DNA from 3 places in the Sphingopyxis granuli genome. Region 2 is predicted to be linked to each of the others. Evidence: riboswitches for the same ligand, from Rfam matches in the RefSeq annotation. Region 2 holds a riboswitch; each other region holds the start of a gene.
The links. A riboswitch is a leader RNA that binds a small molecule or an ion and turns the genes downstream of it on or off. The one in region 2 is predicted to bind cobalamin.

Region 1 (4,109 bases), 1.1 Mb from region 2:
ATCGTCCAGTTCATCAAGGGCGGCTGGGCGACTGGCGAGAAGGCCGTCTATTCGGCCTTTCCCGGGCAGGTCGAGCACAAGGTCATGGGCGAAGGCTTCACCTGGGACACGCAGGACCGTGCGCGCGATATCGCCTGGGCGCGCGCCGGATGGGACGAGGTGAAACGGATGATCGCCGATCCCGACATCGCGATTGTGGTCGCCGACGAACTCAACATCGTATTGCGCTACGAATATCTGCCCGTCGACGAGGTGGTCGCGGGCCTGCTCGATCGAGGCGCGATGAAACATGTCGTCGTCACCGGCCGCAATGCGCCCGAGGCGCTGATCGAAGCCGCCGACCTCGTCACCGAGATGGTGCAGGTGAAGCACCCGTTCCGGTCGGGCGTGAAGGCGCAGCGGGGAATAGAGTTTTGAGCGGCCAACTCGCGCCGGGACTGCTGGTCGCGGCGCCGCGCTCGGGGGTGGGCAAGACGCTCGTCGCGATCGGGCTGCAGCGCGCCTTCCAGCGTGAAGGACTCGGCGTCGCTGCGGCAAAATGCGGACCCGACTATATCGACCCCGGCTTTCACGCCGTGGCGACCGGGCGATCCTCGGTCAATCTCGACGGTTTCGCGATGACGCCGGCGATGCTGAAGGGGCTGGCGGCGCAGGCGGCCTGCGGCGCCGATCTGGTCGTCGCCGAAGCCGCGATGGGATTGTTCGATGGCGCGGGCCGGAGCAGCACGGCGGCCGAGGTCGCGCGGCTGACGGGTTGGCCGGTCCTGCTCGTCGTCGATGCCGAGGGCGCGGGTCAGAGCGTCGCGGCGGTCGCGCATGGCTTCGCGACCTTTCCCGGCGCGCCGCCGGTGGCCGGAGTCATCGTCAACCGCGTTGCGAGCGACCGTCACGCCGCGATGATCGCCGAAGGATTCGACGCGCTCGACCTGCCGCTGTTCGGCATGATCCGCCGCGACCCGGCGCTGGCGGCCGCCTCGCGCCACCTCGGGCTGGTGCAGGCGCGCGAAGATGGCGCGTTGGACGAGCGGATCGATGCCGTCGCGGCGATCCTCGCGCGCGATTGCGACCTCGCCGCGATCCGCGCGGCAGCGCATGCGACCGCTCCGGCCTTCCCCGTCCGACCGCGCCTGCGTCCGCCGGGGCAGCGCATCGCCCTCGCCGCCGACGATGCCTTCGCCTTCTTCTATCCGCATCTGGCGTCGTGGTGGCGCGATGCGGGCGCTGAGATTTGCGGCTTCTCGCCGCTCGCCGACGAGGCGCCGCCGATGGACTGCGACGCCTGCTGGCTGCCCGGCGGCTATCCCGAACTGCACGCGGGCAGGCTGGCGGGCAATGCGCGCTTCATGGCGGGGTTGCGCGCCTTCGCGGCGCGCGCACCGGTGCATGGTGAGTGCGGCGGCTATATGCTGCTCGGCCGCAGCATCGAGGATGCGGACGGCATCGTGCATCCTATGGCGGGGCTGCTGCCGGTCGATACCAGCTTCGCGAAAAGGAAGATGTCGCTCGGCTATCGGCAGGCGCGGCTGTTCGCGTCGACGCGCTTCGCCGATGCCGAAACGCCGCTGTGGGGGCATGAATATCATCATGCGACCATCACATCGACGAACGAAGGCGCCCCCTTCGCCCGGCTTGCCGACGCGGCAGGTCGCGATCTCGGCCCCGCCGGCCATCGCGCCGGCCACGTGACGGGCAGCTTCTTTCACTTGATCGCCTGACGCGATTTGCCTAACGAGCGGGCCGCGACAGGTTCCCCGAAAGGGGATTGAAAGGGAATGGGGTGCGAAACCCCTGCTGCCCCTGCAACTGTAAGCGGAGAGCCATCGGGCCATATGCCATTGGGACCATCGGTCCTGAGAAGGCGGCCCGGACCGGCGTCGACCCGCGAGCCAGGAGACCTGCCCGTCGCCGTCGTCTTTCGCGCGGACAGGGTGTGCCGGGCGGACGGGGGTGAACCCGACAGACGACAAAGGTGACCGCGCGGCCGCGCGGGCCGATGTCGTTCGCCTATCAGGGTGGGCCGCCATCGACCCAGCGACCGAATGGTCTTGTCGATGGGGTACCCTATGTTCCGTGTTATTGTTCGAAGTTCCATTTCACTGGCGGCATTTGCGGCCGGCTTTCCCGTATCGGCCGCAGAAGCCGCTAACGCCGCCGCGAGGTCCGAAGAGGACAGCATCGTCGTCACCGCGACGCGCTCGCCGCTCGCACTCGACGAGGTGCCGTCGACGATCACCGTGCTCGACAAGACGGCGATCGACCGGTCGCAGGATATCGGCGCGACCGAGTTGCTGTTGCGCACACCCGGCATCACCGTCTCGCGCAACGGCGGCTATGGCACCGCGACATCGCTCCGCATCCGCGGCGCCGAGTCCGATCATACCGTTGTCGTGATTGATGGCGTGAAGCTCAACGATCCGGCGGCGGCCGGCGGCGGCTATAATTTCGCCAACCTGCTGGTCGGCGACATGGAGCGGATCGAAATCCTGCGTGGTCCGCAGTCGATCCTGTGGGGTAGTCAGGCGATCGGCGGCGTTGTCAATATCGTCACGGCCATCCCCGAAAAACCGCTGGAAGGCAGCTTCGACATCGAGGCCGGGTCGCGCAACACGGTCAGCGCGCGCGCCGCGATCGGCGGCCGCACGGGACCACTGAACTGGCGCATCGGCGGCCAGAGCTTCACCACCGACGGCATTTCGGCGATCGCCCCGGCCTTTGGCGGCGGCGAGCGCGACGGCTATCGCAACCGCAGCGTGACGGGCCGCGCCGAACTGGCGCTTGCTTCGAACCTCAGCGTCGAAGTGCGCGGTTATTATTCCACGGCGCGCGTCAATCTCGATTCGACGAGCGGCGATACGCCGGACTACGCGCTCAACGAGGAATTCGTGAGCTATGCCGGCGCCAACTTCGACCTGTTGGACGGGCGTTTCCGCAACCGGATTTCCTATTCCTACACCGACACCGATCGCAGCAATTACGGGCCGCTGCGTGCTCGTCCCGTCAGCCTTCAGGCCAAGGGAGAGAATCGGCGCTGGGAATATCAGGGCAATATCGATGTCACGCGCGGCGTCAGCGCGGTCTTCGGCGTCGAGAATGAACGGTCGAGGTTCCGCAGCCGTTCGCCTTCGGGTTCGCTGGCGACGCCCCTTCCCGACTTCGCGATCGGCAAGGCGGACGTGACCAGCCTTTATGGCCAGCTCAGCGTCGAGCCCCTGGACGGGCTGACGATCAACGGCGGCGTCCGCCATGACGATCACGACCGCTTCGGCGGGCAGACACTGTTTGCGGCGGGCGGTGTCTGGCGGCTGCCGACCGGGACCATCCTGCGCGCGAGCTATGGCGAAGGTTTCAAGGCGCCGACGCTGTATCAGATGTTCAGCGAATATGGGAATGTCGCGCTCGACCCGGAGGAAGCGCATGGCTGGGAAGCAGGGATCGAGCAGCAATTGTTCGGCCGCGCTCTGACGGTTGGCGGGGTCTGGTTCGATCGCACCACGACCGGGCAGATCATCTTCAATTCCTGCTCGCCCACCACGCCCAATCCGCTCTGCTTGGTCCCTGGCGATTCCACGCGCCGTTCGGGCTATTATTCCAATGTCGCGCGCGGCGAGGCGCATGGGATCGAGGCGACGGCGGCGCTGACGCTGGGCGCGCTGACGCTCGACGGCAATTATAGCTGGATCGTGGCCGAGGATCGTTCGCCGGGCGCGACCAATTTCGGCAGGGACCTGCCGCGCCGTCCGCGCCACGCGGCCAATGCTTCGGTCGGTTACGCTCTTCCCTTCGGTCTCGACGTCGGAGCGGCACTGCGCTGGTCCGGCAAGAGTTTCGACAATGCGTCGAACAGCATCGTCCTCGACGATTACACGCTTATCGACCTGCGCGCCGAATTCAGATTGTCGGAGAATGTTCGCTTCTTCGCGCGTGCCGAGAACATCTTCGATGAGAATTATATGACGGCCTACCGTTACGGCACACTCGGCCGCAGCATCTACGCCGGTTTCCGGGGACGCTTCTGATGCGCCCGAATTTTCAGCCAGAGGAGAAGAATATGAAGACGCCTTCTACCGCTCTCGCACGCAATGTCTGGGTCGGCACCATGGCCGGGGTGA
Region 2 (4,109 bases):
CATGGAGATGCCCGAGATCAAGCAGATCGCCGTCGACGGCGCGAAGCAGCTGCGCGACAATGCCGCGCGCCTGCCCGGCACCGACTGGCGCTTCGAATACAGCCCCGAGACCTTCTCGACCGCGGAGATCGATTTCAGCATCGAATGCTGCGCCGCGGTGATGGACGTGCTCCAGCCGACGGCGGACAAGCCGATCATCCTCAACCTGCCCGCGACGGTCGAAGCGGCGACGCCCAACATCTATGCCGACCAGATCGAATATTTCTGCAAGCATCTGCCGAACCGCGACCGCGCGCTGATCAGCCTGCACACGCACAACGACCGCGGCACCGGGGTCGCGGCGGCCGAACTCGGCCTGCTCGCGGGCGCCGACCGCGTCGAGGGCTGCCTGTTCGGAAACGGCGAGCGCACGGGCAACACCTGCCTCGTCACCATCGCGCTCAACATGTACACGCAGGGCGTCGACCCCGAACTGGACTTCTCCGACATCGATCAGGTCATCCAGACGGTCGAATATTGCAACCAACTGCCGGTCCACCCGCGCCACCCCTATGGCGGCGAACTGGTCTACACCGCCTTTTCGGGCAGCCACCAGGACGCGATCAAGAAGGGGTTCGCGGCGCGCGAGCGGCAGAATGACGACAAGTGGGAAGTCCCCTACCTGCCGATCGACCCCGCCGACCTGGGGCGCAGCTACGAAGCGGTGATCCGCGTCAACAGCCAGTCGGGCAAGGGCGGCGTCGCCTGGGTGCTCGAACAGGACAAGGGGCTGAAGCTGCCGAAGAAGATGCAGGCGAGCTTCAGCCACATCGTCCAGGCGGTGGCGGACCAGACGAGCCGCGAGCTGACCGCCGACGACATCTGGACCGCCTTCGAAGGGCATTATCTGGCGGCGGACGGCAAGCGCTTCCAGCTCGTGAGCTGGGCGGAAAGCCAGAGCGGCGCCGACCGCATCTTCGCCGGCAAGCTGACCATCGACGGCGCCGAGCGCAGCATCAGCGGCCGCGGCAACGGCCTGATGTCGAGCGTCGTCGCCGCGCTGGCCGAATCGGGCGGCCCGGCGATGGACATCGTCGATTATTCCGAACATGCGATCGGCCAGGGCAGCAATGTGCAGGCCGCCGCCTATGTCGAATGCCGTACCCCCGACGGCCGCAGCCTGTTCGGCTGCGGTCTCGACACCGATGTCGCGACCGCCAGCGTGCGCGCGATCCTGTCGGCGGCGAACGCGATCTGATCCGGTCGCGGCGCCCGGGGCGGCGCGGGCCGCCCCGGCCTCCTCGCACCCCTTCCCTCTCCCGTCCGCCGCATCCCGGTCACGACTGGCCCGATCGGCGTTTCGCGGCGCGCGCATTTGGTCCTAAGCCGATGCGCGCAGCCGGGGGGCGGCGAAGGAGAAGGACCCGTGAACGCATCCCAGGCCTCGTCCGCCAGCGGCCCGAGCGCGCCCGTCGCTCCCGCCGGGCCGCTCCCCGCCGTCGGGGGAAGCAGCGACCTGTTCTGGAGCCTGCAATATTGCCGCGCAAGCGCGCTGTCGCTGACCCGTCTCGAACTGGCGCTCGCCAGCAGCGACCGGCGGCGGATCGTCGAGGCGATCGATCGCCTCCACGCGCTCGACCGCGAAATCGAGCGCAGGGTCGCAAGCCTGCCGCCGCCGCCCGATCCCGACCCCGAGCGCGAGGCGATCGACCGGCACCTCGACCGCGAGAAGATGGCGGTGGCGTTCGAAAAGCTGGCGCTCGCCAGCGGGATCAGCGGCCCCGCCCTCGCATCGCCGCCCGCCTTCGCGGCGCGCACGCGGCCCGAAACCGAGCTTTCTCATGAGGTCGAAGGGCCGCCCTTCGATCGCCGGCGAACCCATATTCTCGCCTCGCACGGTCCGAAGATCGCGCTCCTGCTGGCGATCGCGGCCGCCACCGCCGCGCTGCTGGCGACCGCCTTTTAGGATAGGGCCAATCACCAGCCAACACATATAAAGATTTCTTTATATAGCGCTTGACAGGATTGCCGCGGCGCCTATTCTTCATGCTGTCGAGGTTCTTCGCGCCGGGCATCCGGGGCGGAGCGAAGATGGGAAGCCGGTGCGAAACCGGCGCTGCCCCCGCAACTGTAAGCGGCGAGCGGCGGTCGATCATGCCACTGGTTCGGCAAGGAACCGGGAAGGCCAGACCGCTGCGGCGACCCGCGAGCCAGGAGACCTGCCTCGTCAGATACGTCCTCCGGCGGGGTGCCCGGTCAGGCCGCATGCATGGCTGCGTCCGACCCTTGCCCTGCGGACGCGGGATATCGTGCGTTCGCGTCTGTCCGTCGCCCTTGCCCCCTGCAAGGTGCTCGAAATGACTGTCAGCGTCGCCACTTTAGGCTTTCCCCGCATCGGCCTTCGCCGCGAACTCAAGGTCGCGCTCGAATCCTACTGGTCGGGCAAATCGACCCTCGCCGACCTGCACGCCGCGGCGGCCGGCCTGCGCGTCGCCCATTGGGCGCGGCAGAAGGCGCTGGGGGCCGACATCCTGCCGTCGAACGATTTTTCGCTCTATGACCATGTGCTCGATACCTCGGCGCTGATCGGCGCCGTCCCCGCGCGCTACGACTGGGACGGCGAGACGGTCGATACCGATCTCTATTTCGCGATGGCGCGCGGCGCACAGGGCGATCCGGCGCACGCCGGGTGCGGCCACGCCGCCGATACGACGGCGCAGGAGATGACCAAATGGTTCGACACCAACTATCATTTCCTCGTCCCCGAACTCACCGCCGGCCAGACCTTCCGCATCGCCTCGACCAAGATTTTCGACGAATATGACGAAGCGAAGGCGCTGGGGTATCAGACGCGCCCGGTGCTGCTCGGCCCGGTCAGCTACCTGATGCTCGCCAAGGGCAAGGCGGTCGAACCGCTCGCCCTGCTTCCCGCGCTGCTCGACACCTATGCCGAGATCCTCGCGCGGCTGGCGAAACAGGGCGCCGACTGGGTGCAGATCGACGAGCCCTGCCTCGTCCTCGATCTCGACGACGCGCAGCGCGCCGCGTTCGAGCGCGCCTATGCGCGGCTGGCGACGGCGGGGCCGCGCCTGATGCTCACCCCCTATTTCGGCGGTCTCGGCGACAATCTCGATCTCGCCGCCGAACTGCCCGTCCACGGTCTCCACCTCGACCTCGTCCGCGCGCCCGAACAGCTCGGCCCGGCACTCGACAAGGTGCGGCCGCACGTCCTGCTGTCGCTCGGCGTCGTCGACGGCCGCAACATCTGGCGCGCCAACCTTTCCGACCTTTACTGGCGGCTCAAGGAGCTGGCGGCGACGCGCGACCTGATCCTCGCGCCGTCCTGTTCGCTGCTCCACGTTCCGGTCGATCTGGCGCTCGAAACCGCGCTCGATCCCGAAATCGCGCAATGGCTGGCTTTCGCGGCGCAAAAGATCGAGGAACTCGCCGCGCTCACCAAGGCGCTGAACGAAGGCGAGGATGCCGCCTTCGCCGCCTTTTCGGCGTCGCGGATGGCCGCGGTCGCCCGCGCGACCTCGCCCCGCATCCACGATCCCGCCGTCGCCGCCCGCCTTGCCGCGCTCGACACGGACGCCGCGCGCCGGGCCGCGCCCTTCGCCGCGCGCCGCGAGGCGCAGCGCCGGCGCCTTCCGCTTCCCCGCTATCCGACCACGACGATCGGCTCCTTCCCCCAGACGGCGGAGGTCCGCAAGGCGCGCGCCGCGCATATCCGGGGCGAAATCGACGATGCGGCCTATGACCGCTATCTGAAGGTCGAAACCCGCGCCGCGATCAAGTGGCAGGAGGAGATCGGCCTCGACGTCCTCGTCCACGGCGAGTTCGAGCGCAACGACATGGTGCAATATTTCGGCGAACGGCTTGCCGGATTCGCCTTCACCCGCAGCGGCTGGGTGCAGAGCTATGGCTCGCGCTGCGTGCGGCCGCCGATCCTCTATGGCGACGTGTCGCGTCCGCGGCCGATGACGGTCGACTGGTGGCGCTATGCCCAGGATCAGACCGACCGGCCGGTGAAGGGCATGCTCACCGGGCCGGTGACGATCCTCAACTGGTCGTTCGTCCGCGACGACCAGCCGCGCGAAGCGAGCTGCCGCCAGATTGCGCTGGCGATC
Region 3 (4,109 bases), 1.7 Mb from region 2:
CGACGTTGACGAACTGCCGCGCGTGGGTGCTGCCACGGCGAATCTCGCCCCCCAGCGTCACCTCGACCGGCCCCGCCGCATAGTCGATCCGCGCGAACCCGCCGACGTCGGTCGATTTCTGATCGATCAGCTGAAAGATCGGGTGAAAGAGCGATTTCGCGTTGACGAAACCCCCGACCTCGAGCGTCGCGGTGCCGAGGTCGAAGCGGGTGCGGTTCTGCAGGCGCAGCGAATCGATGTCGCGCCGCTGGTCGCCCGCGACGCTGCTCGCATTGGCGCCGCGCGGGGCGGTCAGCGCCTGCGCCTCGGTCAGCGCGCCCGGCAGTTGCTGGCGGATGCGGTTGATGCTCGCATAGAAGCGCGTCGCGACCCCGTCGCCGAGCGTCAGCCCGACATTGCCGTGGAAGCGCAGGCTGCGGCGCTGCGCATGGTCGCGGTCGCCGTCCGACGTGTCGGCGCTGACCGCGCCCCAGGCGTCGACCGGCCCGCTGGCGACGCCCGCCGAAACCAGGCCGCGAAGCAGGCCGAAGCTGCCGGCATCGCCGCGCAGATAGACGCCCTGGGCGGTGCGCCCGGTCGGGGTCACGCCGTTGATCGCGCCCCCCAGCGTTCCCGAACCGAAGCGCAGCGCATTGGCGCCGCGCCAGACTTCGAGATGGTCGAAGAAGATCGGCTCCAGCTCCTGAAAATCGCCATTGTCGTCGGCGAGGTTGATCGGCACCCCGTCCTGCAACAGCGTGACGCCGCGCATGTGGAAGCCGCGCGAGAGGCCCGAGCCACGGATCGCCAAGCGCACCTCCTGCCCATAGCGCGGCTGGAGGTAGACGCCGGGCGAGAAGGCGAGCGTATCGCGCAGCGACACGATCGTCTTGTCGGCATAATCCTGATGCGTGACGACGTCGGTGCCGCCGGGGGTCTGCGCCGCGCGCTGCTGCGCGGCGTCGGCGAGCGTCGGCGCGGTGACGATGATCGTCGCCTCCTCGGCGTGAGCGGCCGTGGAAAACAGCACCGGGGAAAAGGAAAGGACGAGGGCGAGCGCCGGCAGGGGCGCCGCACGGGTAACGGAACGGGTCATGGAAAATCCTTCGCTGAAAATCAGGCAAGGCCGGCGCGCGCGAAAGCGCGGCCGGCGATCGGTCTGAATCAGGCGAAGGCGGGCGGGCCGGTGCTGGGGGGAAGCGGCGAGGCGATGCCCGGCGCGAAGCCGAGCGAGGGGATCGCCGGCGGCGCGGGGTCGACCCGCACCGGCGCCGCGGGCAGCGCCGGGGCATCGGGCACGATCGGCGCCACCGCGAGCGCGCCCCACGGGCAATGCTGCTGCCCCTCTCCATCGGGATGATCGCCCGCGGTCTGGACCGGGATGGTCATCGTCCCGCCGGGGTTCGACGGGTCCGAACAGACGCGGACGGTGATCGACCCCCCGGCATCGGGCCCGATCATCCAGCCCGGCGCGACCAGCACCCGCGCGAGCAGCGCGAGAAGCACCGGCAGCAGCAGCCAGCCCGGTCGGCGGAAGGCGGAAAGATCGGCCACGCCGCGCTCCTAGTCCCGGCGGACGGTTCGGGCAAGCGCGCAGGCCCCGCAAAAGCCGATTGCCAAAATGCGCCGAGGCGCTATGGGCGGGCGCCGCAAGGGCAACCTTGCATTGATCGCGCCGGTGCCCCGATGGGGCTTAAAAGGGAACGCGGTAAGGGGGTCCGGCCGGACCTTCGAAACCGGGGCTGTCCCTGCAACTGTAAGCGGCGAGCGCGATGCACCGACCCGGTCCCCGACCGGGTCTGCCACTGGGGCGACCTGGGAAGGCGTGCATCAAGCGACGACCCGCGAGCCAGGAGACCTGCCGGCGTGGGTCGCTCAATGCCTCGGTCCAGGGAAAGGCCAGGGCACGGAGAACTCCGTCGAGCGACGACCCAGCGGCCGGGGCCGCTTCGGGGCACGAAATGCGGGCGCCTTGCGCCAGCCCGCCGCCCGTGCGCCGGTCGATCGCGCACGCGGCTCGGCAGGTCCCCGCCTTCGCTCTCGGCGCGTGGGGGACTCCCATGTTGAAATACGGCCTTTCCATCGTGGCGCTGGCGGCGACCTCGCCGGCGCTGGCCCAGACCGGCGATGCCGCCGCCGACCCGCGCCCCGGCGACGCGATCATCGTCACCGCCTCGCGTTCGGGCGAAGGGGTCCGGGCGGACCAGCTCGGCGCCTCGGTCACGGCGATCGACAGCGAAGCGCTCGAACAGCGCCAGACGCGCATCGTTTCCGACGTGCTGCGCGACGTGCCCGGCGTCGCGGTCAGCCGCACCGGCGGCCTCGGCGGCATGACCGATATCCGCATCCGCGGCAGCGAAGCCAATCACGTCCTCGTCCTGGTCGACGGCATCGAGGTCGCCGACCCCTATCAGGGCCAGTTCGATTTCGGCGGTCTGCTCGCCGACCCCGCCGCGCGGATCGAGGTGCTGCGCGGCCAGCAATCGTCGCTCTATGGCTCCGACGCGATCGGCGGCGTGATCCATTACATCACCCTGTCGGGGCGCGAGGCGCCGGGCCTGAGCGCCCGGATCGAGGGCGGGTCGTTCGGCACCGTCGCCGGCAGCGCCCGCGCCGCGGGCGCATCGGACAGCTTCGACTATGCGATCACCGGTACCTATTACGGCGCGAACGGCTATCCGACCGCGCGCGGCGGGGTGCGCGACGTCGGGATGCAGACGGTCGGCGCGAGCGCGAAGCTGGGTTGGACGCCGAGCGACGCCTTCCGGCTGAACGCCGTGCTGCGCTATGGCTTCAGCGACGCCGACAACAACGACAGCGAATATGACACGACGAGCCCGCGCTTCGGCTATATCGTCGACAGCCCCGGCGTCCATGTCGAGACCGAATCCTTCCATGCCCTGCTGGCGGCCGAACTGACCGCGCTCGACGGGCGCTGGGTGACCAGCCTGTCGGGGCAGCTTTCCGACACCGCGCGCCACGGCCGCTCCCCCTTCGGGTTGGACTATGGCAGCAAGGGACAGCGCTACAAGGGATCGCTGACCTCTAGCATCCGCTTCGGGACCGATGCGATCGCCCACCGGCTGACCGGTGCGGTCGATGTCGAGCGCGAGGCGTTCCGCACGCTGACGCCGGGCGCCTTTCAGGGAAAGCGCCACACCGACAATCTGGGGCTGGTCGCCCAATATGAGCTGACCGCGGGCGCGCTCTCGCTCGGCGCGTCGCTGCGCCACGACGACAACAACCGCTTCGACGATGCGACGACCTGGCGCGTCCAGGGCAGCTATCGCCTTCCGACCGGCACGCGCATCCGCGGCGCCTATGGCACCGGGGTCAAGAATCCGGGCTATTTCGAGCTGTTCGGCTATATCGACGGCCGCTACATCGGCAATCCCGACCTGAAACCCGAAAAGTCCGAGGGCTGGGAAGCGGGGATCGAGCAGAGCTTCGGCGCCGACGACTGGGCGACGATCGGGGCGACCTGGTTCGATTCGACGCTGAAGGACGAGATCTTCACCAACTATCCCGCGCCCGACTTCACCGCGACTCCGGCGAACCGCGCGACGACGAGCAAGCAGCACGGCATCGAGGCCTTCGCCAGCGCGCGGCCGCTGCCGCAGCTTCGCTTCGACCTCGCCTACAGCTGGATCAAGGCGCGCGAGAACGGCGCGCCCGAAGTGCGGCGACCGAAGCATATCGCCAGCTTCAACGCCACCGTGTCGAGCAGCGACCAGCGCTTTGCGGGGACGCTGACGCTGCGCTACAACGGCCGCACGACCGACCTCGCCTATATCAACCCCAGCTATGTCCCGGTCGTGGTCGCGATGAAGGACTATGTGCTCGTCAACCTTGGCGCCGATTACCGGGTGACCGACGCCATCTCGGTCTTCGGGCGCGTCGAGAATCTGCTCGGGGTCGACTATGAGGAAATTTTCAGCATCGCGACGCCGGGCCGGGCCGCCTATGGCGGCGTCCGCCTGCGCTTCTGAGGGAAGGAACGCGCTTGACGCCATACGCCGCCCTGCCCGCGCTCGCGCTGCTGCTCGCCGGCGGCGGCGCGCTGTGGGCGCAGCAGGGCGGCCGTACGGCACCAGCGGCGACGCCGCCGGCCGCGCCGCAGCGCGTCGTGT

Region 1: linked by a shared signal. The riboswitch ahead of SGRAN_RS18195 (TonB-dependent receptor plug domain-containing protein) and the one ahead of metE (5-methyltetrahydropteroyltriglutamate--homocysteine S-methyltransferase) in region 2 are both predicted to bind cobalamin.
Region 3: linked by a shared signal. The riboswitch ahead of SGRAN_RS20840 (TonB-dependent receptor plug domain-containing protein) and the one ahead of metE (5-methyltetrahydropteroyltriglutamate--homocysteine S-methyltransferase) in region 2 are both predicted to bind cobalamin.

Annotation. Positions count from the first base shown of each region.
Region 1 covers NZ_CP012199.1:3,966,530-3,970,638, reverse strand. The annotation lists gene cobO (cob(I)yrinic acid a,c-diamide adenosyltransferase) at 1-417, shown strand, start outside; gene SGRAN_RS18200 (cobyrinate a,c-diamide synthase) at 414-1,715, shown strand; cobalamin riboswitch at 1,728-1,917, shown strand; gene SGRAN_RS18195 (TonB-dependent receptor plug domain-containing protein) at 2,064-4,016, shown strand; gene SGRAN_RS18190 (hypothetical protein) at 4,049-4,109, shown strand, end outside.
Region 2 covers NZ_CP012199.1:2,852,563-2,856,671, forward strand. The annotation lists gene leuA (2-isopropylmalate synthase) at 1-1,237, shown strand, start outside; gene SGRAN_RS13290 (hypothetical protein) at 1,406-1,945, shown strand; cobalamin riboswitch at 2,018-2,220, shown strand; gene metE (5-methyltetrahydropteroyltriglutamate--homocysteine S-methyltransferase) at 2,337-4,109, shown strand, end outside.
Region 3 covers NZ_CP012199.1:4,557,547-4,561,655, forward strand. The annotation lists gene SGRAN_RS20830 (TonB-dependent receptor family protein) at 1-1,075, opposite strand, end outside; gene SGRAN_RS20835 (DUF2946 family protein) at 1,144-1,533, opposite strand; cobalamin riboswitch at 1,640-1,859, shown strand; gene SGRAN_RS20840 (TonB-dependent receptor plug domain-containing protein) at 2,040-3,968, shown strand; gene SGRAN_RS20845 (ABC transporter substrate-binding protein) at 3,983-4,109, shown strand, end outside.